4 regions of the Paenibacillus sp. ClWae2A genome follow, and region 3 is predicted to be linked to each of the others. Evidence: riboswitches for the same ligand, from Rfam matches in the RefSeq annotation. Region 3 holds a riboswitch; each other region holds the start of a gene.
The links. A riboswitch is a leader RNA that binds a small molecule or an ion and turns the genes downstream of it on or off. The one in region 3 is predicted to bind cyclic di-AMP.
Positions count from the first base shown of each region.

Region 1: it holds a riboswitch for cyclic di-AMP, as region 3 does, so the genes downstream of both, QVE09_RS30710 (C40 family peptidase) here and QVE09_RS08385 (C40 family peptidase) in region 3, are expected to answer to the same signal.
Region 2: it holds a riboswitch for cyclic di-AMP, as region 3 does, so the genes downstream of both, QVE09_RS20255 (HAD family hydrolase) here and QVE09_RS08385 (C40 family peptidase) in region 3, are expected to answer to the same signal.
Region 4: it holds a riboswitch for cyclic di-AMP, as region 3 does, so the genes downstream of both, QVE09_RS29695 (resuscitation-promoting factor) here and QVE09_RS08385 (C40 family peptidase) in region 3, are expected to answer to the same signal.

Region 1 is NZ_JAULSQ010000023.1:18,404-20,608, reverse strand. Features, by position in the region: gene QVE09_RS30720 (M1 family metallopeptidase) at 1-113, shown strand, start outside; gene QVE09_RS30715 (hypothetical protein) at 124-966, shown strand; cyclic di-AMP (ydaO/yuaA leader) riboswitch at 1,221-1,358, shown strand; gene QVE09_RS30710 (C40 family peptidase) at 1,362-1,832, shown strand; gene QVE09_RS30705 (GNAT family N-acetyltransferase) at 2,188-2,205, shown strand, end outside.
Region 2 is NZ_JAULSQ010000007.1:104,352-106,556, reverse strand. Features, by position in the region: gene QVE09_RS20260 (glutathione peroxidase) at 2-481, opposite strand; cyclic di-AMP (ydaO/yuaA leader) riboswitch at 852-1,027, shown strand; gene QVE09_RS20255 (HAD family hydrolase) at 1,143-1,541, shown strand; gene QVE09_RS20250 (HAD family hydrolase) at 1,921-2,205, shown strand, end outside.
Region 3 is NZ_JAULSQ010000002.1:532,409-534,613, reverse strand. Features, by position in the region: gene QVE09_RS08395 (hypothetical protein) at 1-178, shown strand, start outside; gene QVE09_RS08390 (carboxymuconolactone decarboxylase family protein) at 320-649, shown strand; gene QVE09_RS08385 (C40 family peptidase) at 723-1,187, opposite strand; cyclic di-AMP (ydaO/yuaA leader) riboswitch at 1,193-1,324, opposite strand; gene pelA (pectate lyase) at 1,753-2,205, shown strand, end outside.
Region 4 is NZ_JAULSQ010000020.1:15,251-17,455, reverse strand. Features, by position in the region: gene QVE09_RS29695 (resuscitation-promoting factor) at 1-1,042, opposite strand, end outside; cyclic di-AMP (ydaO/yuaA leader) riboswitch at 1,316-1,569, opposite strand; gene QVE09_RS29690 (TatD family hydrolase) at 1,811-2,205, opposite strand, start outside.

The DNA.
Region 1 (2,205 bases), on a different contig from region 3:
ACCGCCATATGAATAATTTCCTGAAATCCGGACTGGATGAGCAGACGAAGTCCCGCTGGAGCATGAGTGTAACCAAACTAATAGAAGCCATATTCGGAGGTCTGTCATGGTGAGGTGGAAACGGTGAAAGCGAAAATACGTGAAGGCTGGTTTCTCGTCCGTCAGCATATGTTCATTGCCGCACTCTTATTTCTTTATCAACTCATTTGGGGATATTTCTTCTATCGAATGGTACAATCGGCGGTCATCCCACTACTCCTGCGCTATCCAGATGCTGATGCCGGGGAGCTGAGTACACTTTTGTTCAAAATGGAAAGTCAACTTAACCTGTCTACCCATCCGGAGGTTCATCGTTATCTATGGATTCTGGGGGGCATGCTGCTGGCTCGCATGTTGATCAGCCCCCTCATTCAGGCAGGACTGCTCTACTCACTTCAGCACTTTAATTCTACAGAAGAGCGCATCCCCTTCGTCCGCGGAATCAAAAATCTGTGGAAACCGATGCTGCTGCTCCACACCATACGTACTTTATTGATACTTCTGCCCGCCTACTGGCTCATACCGAAGCTTTACTCGATTCTCATGGACGGATTTCATTCCCTTCAATTACTTTTGCCTGGTATACCTTATGTTGCTGCCTGGATTGTATATGGTTGGATCATCCACCATGCCCTGCTCTACATGCAGTTCGGTGTGTCGGCACCAGAAGGAGAAGGCGGCGCTCACGGCACACTCAAAGCGCTCTGGATTGCACTGCGTCATCTCGTCACCGTGATCGGCATTGCACTGCTGCTGGGCGGTATTCATCTGCTTATCTTCGGGGCATTCACTTCAGCCTCATGGTTACTAACAGGACTCACCGGACTTATACTACAACAGACGTATCCACTTGCCAGATGTCTATTGAGCCTGTGGAAAATATGCGCCCATTTCCGGTTATGGCAGTCCAAAACATCCAAAGGTTAGAGCAGATAGTTTAAAAATTGTTACCATCACATGTTAAACTCATGGCCTAATATGTACTTATAAATAGGCAAACCTCAACCTTTCCCCGTCAAAGGTCGAGGTTTTTTTTGCTAAATTTGTTGCTAAACGTTGCCAAAGCCGTACTCCTCTGTTACAATAATCGCAGTGAGTTTTTAGTAACAACTTTGTAATCTTTACATTCATATTTGTAACTACTTAAAATTAAATCGTCATTTCTTGATTTCGCAGGTGCATAACTAGCATAGCCAAATTCCTGGCACCTGGGAAGCGGGGGAACCAGTTATGGGTGAATTGATCTTGCTACAGAGGGATCATAGGGGACCTTCAACCGAATCCTTAAGCTAACCTCGCAGGCGTTGGAAGGGGAATATCTCTTGTTCAAGAAGAAATTAACCGCAGCTGTACTTAGCATCACATTCGCATTATCGCTTGGTGCAGGTAGCGCATTCGCAGATTCTAAGATGGACAAAGTAATTGATTCAGCAATGGGAACTACATATCAAAGTGGAGGAACAACGCTCAACGGCTTTGACTGCTCCGGATTTACACGGTATGTATTCGACAAGTTGGGTATTGATTTGGCTCGCCAATCCAGTTCCCAATTCGACATGGGTGATTCCGTATCCCGCATGGAAATGAGAGCTGGCGATCTGGTATTCTTTAATACAACAGGTAAAGGCGTATCTCATGTAGGAATCTTTGTAGGGGATGGAAAGTTCGCACACTCATCTTCTTCCAAAGGTGTTACGATCAGTGCATTGAGTGAAAACTACTGGGCCAATCGTTATGTTGGCGCGAAACGGATTATGAGCACGGACGCATATGAATCACTGGCCCTTGACTAGGGACAAGCTGAGCAACATGATGCTGTAACCATTAACCATACTGGAACGAAGCAAGAAGCATAACAGAACCGCCCGGTACATTCTCCGCAGGAATGTATCCGGCGGTTTTTTTGTGCTTCAATCCTTATTCATGTTGCAAGTTATACTCGGGGCATATCCTGCGACATCAACAGGTTCATTTTGCGTTCGTTCGTCCGTGCCCTTATGATGTTTTTACCCATCCCGTTATAATATAAACGAAATTACCGGAACTTTTGTTTCATTTTTTTTCTTGGGAAGGAAGACTTGCTAAATGAATATCTCTTTTGTAGAGTGAAAAGAGAGTTCTGTTTCAAGGAAAGGAGCATGCAGGTGTATGAAGGAAACCCCTGTG
Region 2 (2,205 bases), on a different contig from region 3:
ATTATTTTTGCAGCAAATTCTTGATATCTTCTTCAATCTTGTCCGGTGTTGTTTTGGGAGCATAACGTTTAATGACCTGTCCGTTCTGATCCACAAGGAATTTGGTGAAATTCCATTTGATTGCTTTGGATCCGAGCAGGCCGGGTGCTTCTTTGCTAAGGTGCTGGAAGAGAGGGTGAGCGCTTGAGCCGTTCACATCAATTTTCTCAAACATGGGGAAGCTCACGCCATAATTCATCTGACAGAACTCGGCAATATCGTCGGAAGATCCTTTTTCCTGTGCAAACTGGTTACTTGGAAAACCAAGGACTTCAAAGGGTGCATCCTGGAACTTGTCTTGCAATTCTTGCAGACCTTTGAATTGAGGTGTAAGTCCGCATGAGCTTGCCGTATTCACAATCAGTAACACTTTGTCACGGTAGTCGGACATTTCAACTTCTTGACCGCGAAGGGTATTCACTTTGTAATCGTAGACTGTCATCTAAATCGCCTCCATGGTATCATCTGATATCTCTTATTATATTGGTTGCAATTAAATAATGCAAAACTAATATGGTGTTAAAAGAATCAAAACAGGCAAGTTGTGCAGAATACGTGAATGAATTGCGAAGGGAATTTCGTCAGAGTGAGAATTAGATAGATTTAAAGAGATGGATAGAGTATGACCTTATTGTAAGCGTTATTATATGTGAGTATTGCCGAAAATCTGTCGATTCGGTGATCTGTGCGGACTTTACACCGTCATGGCACGGGTGTATGATTCATAACGTAATTTCAATTTAAACTAAATTGTACCTGAAAAACGAAACAAACGATAATATCGCTCGATCTTATTTTAAGATATACGAACGATGTTTTAATCGCTGAGTTTCCATTCATTCATGAGTGGGAAACGGGGGAACCAACAGAATGCGCTGTCCAGGACAGTAGGCATTCATGGGGTGAATTTTCCGGTGACAGCCGGAAATAGGGCGACTCTCGCGCCCGAATCCGTCAGCTAACCTCGTAAGCGTTAAAGGGAGAGGCAACAAGCCGTACGCTGGTTCATGGCGTTTTCGCCATGGGTTCTTTAAGAAGCGTTCGGGAGGCCTTGGTCCCCCACGCTTCTTTTTTGTTGTCTTTTCACGCCAAGGGAGGAACGAATGATGGATACTGAGATGATCTTAGTGACTGCTCCAAATGAAGCAGGACGCAAATTTATCAAATTGCTGATGTACAAAAAAATGCCGTTTGCCGTTCTAACCAACAGTGCAGGGGAAGAGCGCAGACTCCGTAGAATCGGAGTAGAGCATGTCATTCGCATGAATACGGCTGCAGCTCAAAAATGGTTTTTGCCGCAGGGCAGCGTAGGCAACGTGTTTATTTTCGAGAACAGCCTGAATCTGACCTGTCGTTATTTACAGATCTGCCGTTCATGGACATCGAAATCCCTGTGCGTCATTACGGAGCAGAGTCATCCAAAGGGCATCTATCGGGGCATGGGCGCAGACCGGATTGTATATTCGCTCAATGGGGAAGTTGGCTTTCTCCTCAATGGTTAATGCCATAGCTTGTGATTGCTCAGGTGTGAGGTGCCTGTTATAATTGAATGTATCGATAAACGGAAGTTTGAGGAGACTCATGCAAGATGGTGAGTCTTCTTTTTTATGGTTTTAAAGGTAGTTCAAAAAGTCTGCTTTTGATTACGAAGGATGCCTAGCGGCATCATCAGCATCGAATATGAAATTCAGCCGAATAAGAATATGCTTACGAAGTATGTTTCCTTCGGAAACATTGTAGTTGCTCACGTAGTTTTCCCTACGCTCCGCTACTCCATTTCTAGCTTCATTCCATCTTCTCGGTACTGAAGACCAGACTTTTTGAACACGAACTTTTAGATTAGGATCAGGAATCACCTGTGGCTTACAAGGAGGAATTGGCGTGCCGGATGTAGGTGGATTGAAATGGTTGTTTTTTGATGTTGGAGATACACTGGTGGATGAATGGGAGCCGGTTGATGATATTATCGGACAGTTCGTCCGCGAAGCCTGTACTTTGGGGTATCCGGTGAAGATTGAGGCGGTACGTGAACTGTTCGCGAACTGTTACCAGAAATATGAGCAATGGCCTATGAGAGTGGCGATTCGCACATTCATTGAAGATGAGGGACACCAGAAACAGATTCAGGACAAGCTGAAGTTTCAAAAAGATCTTGAGCGTCCTTTT
Region 3 (2,205 bases):
TGAGAAAGTAAGAGTAGTACGGGACGAGCTGGAGTCAAACGATGTAACCGGGATTGTTGTTGCCTGGGATGGCGAGCAGGTACTTATCCGTCGTCAGAATAGACGTGTCGTCAAGCTGGATCGCAGTTACCGATATCAGCTGTTCAGCGAGCCGCGCCAGAGTCCACTTAGTGAGTAACAGTTTATAATTATGGCAGAGCCATAAGCGTTAAATGTTTGGAATTACCATGATTTGTTGGCATAATTGACTCACTTGGGAGAGAAGATAGGTACAGTGAGGAAGATCTGTAACTATAGCCGAGAGGGTGTGCTACAAGCGATGACATTGATGAATGATAAAGTTTATGCCTACAAGGATCAGATTGGAGCATTAAGCGATGTACTGCCAGGTGTGGTGAAGTCGTATCATGAGTTTACCGGAGAATGTTTCCAACCTGGCGTGATTGATGCGAAGACAAAACAATTAATTGCGCTCGGCATTGGATTGTTTGCCAACAATGAGGTATGTACCTTCTACCATGTAGAAGAAGCCCGTGCCAAGGGTGCCACAGATCAGGAGATCATGGAGACCGTAGCCGTGGCCGGAGCTGTTGGAGGAGGACATGCCCTGTCTCAGGGTGCGATGCGAGTGCAGAAGGCGTTGCATTAGTAAGCAATGCAACATACATTTTTAAGTACAAAAAAGGCATCCGGTTAATAACCGATGCCTTTTTGTGTGTGAATTACATTTTACCCAACATTTTATCGTACATAAACTGTCCAGTTACCCGACGTGCTGTTACGTAACGATCATTGAAGTATGGATTCGATAACTTCGTGATGCTTACACCTTTGCTGCTGGAGGCGTGAGCGAATTGTCCGCCGCCGATATATACACCTGTATGTGAAATGCCTTTGCCTGTTGTATTAAAGAACACCAGATCACCTGTCCGAACATTGCTTTTGGCTACCGGAGTACCTGCTTTGGCTTGCTGTTGCGAAGTACGTGGCAATTCAATGCTGTATTTGTTGAAAATATATCTCATAAACCCGGAACAGTCGAAGCCGGCTACAGTCGTGCCACCCCATTTGTAAGGTATACCTGTCATGTTGTTCACTACGGAGTTGATACTGCTTGCCTCTGTGCTTGTTGCCCCGGATGTAAATAATACAGCTGCTCCAAAAATGGAGATAATCAGTTTTTTCAAAATCAATGTTCTCCCTTCGATGCCTACGGAGTTAGCTAAGGGTTCGGTAGAAGGTTCCCTATATTTCCTATGTATAAGAATAATTCACCCAAAATGGTTCCCCCGTTTTCAAACATGAAACTCGGCAATGAATAATTAAGTTTTTGTAACTATTTGAAACTATATTGCATAAATGCGTAATTGTCAAACCCATTTAAACCCTTTCTTAATACCTCAATGTTAGCGGAATTAAGGTTTTTATATGAAAGAAGGGATCAAGTTTGGGTATCATTCATGACAAAAACGTCATTATTGATTCGTTTAAGATGAATTTGGATAAATAAATAGGTTTGTCATGAGTTAAAAGAACTATTCCGTTATGTAGGATTAGAGAGATTATATTCATTAAGTTGCATATATTGACAAAAATCGATTTTTTGCATATTATCTGATTATCCAATCCATATATTGGATTTAAATTGATTTTATTATGCGAAAATACAAAAAAAGGGGGGGTTGGGGACACGTATCATAGGTAAAGTAGAAGTGGGAGATTTATAAAAACGAACCTAGGAGAGTGTTACATTTGAAAGCGAAGAAAATAATTACTTTTGTCCTGGCATGTACGATGGTGTTCTCAGCAATTGGAATGGCAGTTCTCCCTATAGGGACGGTATCTGCTGCGGATGCATCGGGTACTACAGCGAGTATTTCTGATATTTTGAAGAACCAGCTGCCGGATGGAGGTTGGAGGAAGGATTATAAACAGACAAGTGGAGAGTGGGCGAAGTCCACGATAGACAACAAGGCTACATACTCAGAAATTAGAAGATTGGCGAAGGAATTTAAAAAGACGAATGATCCGCGATACTCCACAGCTGCAATCAAAGGAATTAACTTTTTGATCAACATGCAGTATTCAAACGGCGGATGGCCACAAGTTTACCAAAGCTCTGGATATCACAAGCACATTACTTACAATGATGATGCCATGATTAACGTAATGATCATGCTGGATGAAGTAGCAGCACGCAAAGGT
Region 4 (2,205 bases), on a different contig from region 3:
GGAATCCCAGACCTTCGATATACACCCACCAGCCAATTGGAATGACTTTGGGATCAACCGCAATGGTGCGCCCTTCCGTTACACGAGTACCGGAAGCTGTTTTAGTTCCAATGCCAGGCTCTTCGGAAGAGTAGGCAGTCATGGATACATTTTTAAGTACTTTGGAGTATTTAAAAGAAGTCCCGGATACGGTAATTACTTTGCTGCCCGAGGCAGATGTTTTCTTCGAGTTCGTTGTTGTAGCCTTTTTGGTTGTTGAAGTTTGAGCCGATACGGTCTGAATCTCAGGTTCTTTCACAACCGGTTTTGCTTTGGTGCCGACAGCGATCACTTTATCTACACGATTATTCGCGACAGATTTGCCGACCATTTTTTTGGAGACCAATTCTCCATCCTGAAATACCTTTTCGATGTGCTGTACAAGTGTGCCTTCTTTGCCGTTCACAACGACACGGTTATCCCCTTTGTACAAGCTAGGGTCAGCCGTTTTAATTACTTTGTAAGCGATCGGTTGCTCTACATTTACTGTACGCTTTGTTACGCGCACTACACGGATCTTCATATCCGCTTTGATGGCAGTTCCAAGCGCCGGATACACTTTGTCATTACTTTCAACTTGAATACCTGATTTTTGAATTGCATCTTCTACCGATGAATCGGTTGTATACAGAGTCTTGGTGTCTCCGTCTGCCGTAATGTTAACTGGAACGGCCCGCTCAATAACGATTCGGTCTCCATCTGTAATCGCCCCGTTCATGGACATGGATACCTTATCGTGAGGGCTGACTGTGATCGACTGCTCCTCCAGCATTTCCTGAAGCATTCCTGTACGAGTCTCTACCACCTGAGCTTTGCCGTCAATAACCAGTGAAATTTGTTTCCCGGCCTGACCGTAAACGACTAACAAGATCATGATTGTAAGCGCAATTGAGAAAATCGCGATCAATGCCATTTGACGCATGTTCTCATGCTTCCACCGCAACGCGAAAGACTTACTGGATGATCGTGACTCATGGGTCTCTTCTGGTTGGAATGTGCCCACTTCTCCGTCCTCCTTCATAGCCTCGTCGTCTAAAGTAATGCATGATGTCTTTGACGTGACTATACCAAATTTTCTACAGAACACAGATCGGACCAACATAATCCGGTTCTGCACCATGAATCAATCTTCGCAACATGATGTCATCCTCCTGAATACCTACCGTATGATGACAATATTTCTTTTATTCAAAAACAAAAAAGCCAAAGAAAGAGTGTAAGAGGAACTCTTTCGTGGCTTCCGAATGATTTTGAATATCGGAAATTCATGCACGAGGTTGCCTCTCTTTTTCCGCTTGCGAGGTTAGCTGTCGGGTTCGGGCGAAAGAGAGCCGCCCTATCTTAGGTCACCCGCTCATGGCGGACGCCCTTGAATTCACCCCGAGACCCAAAGAAGAAATCAAATACGGCTTCGCAGTTCCCTTCGCTGCTTTTGGGTCAGCGAACGTTGCGCATCGGCCAAATACACCGATGTTTAAGCCCTATTGGTTCCCCCGCTCTCCGTTAACGGAGACTCAGCGAGACTGATTCATGAAAGTAATGTTGTATCATCGGAAAGTGTCCCTTTGTTCATCCCCCGAACATCTGTCCATTTTTCCGCACAACAATTCACTGAAAAGATGATATCCTGTTTTGATGCATGTTGTAAAGCGTTGATCAAGTACGTTTTTCTGAATATTTGGTTAAAATATTGTAATATTCTTGATTTATTTGGATCAAAGGGCAAATTAACTCCGCTTACCTGCCTTTTTCACCTCATTTACTCGTTTTTTTAACGAATTCCAAATCGTTCCATGGCATTTTTGGTTGTTATTGCAGCAATTTCCTCCACCGAAATGCCTTTAATTTCCGCAGCTGCCTCTGCAACCAGACGTACATGCGCTGTCTCATTTCGCTTCCCTCGATAAGGGTGAGGTGTCAAATATGGAGCATCTGTTTCAATGAAAAACCGGTCCATGGGAACCTTCGCCAGCACCTCTTTGGGTTGCTTTGCATTTTTGAATGTGATCGGTCCTCCGAAGGAGAGATGGAAGCCCATATCGAGACAACTTTTCGCGGTTTCCCAGCTGCCCGAGAACGAGTGCATCACACCACCAACCTCCCCAGCCTTCTCTTCACGCAAAATTCTTATGATATCCTCATGTGCATCCCGATTATGGATGACAA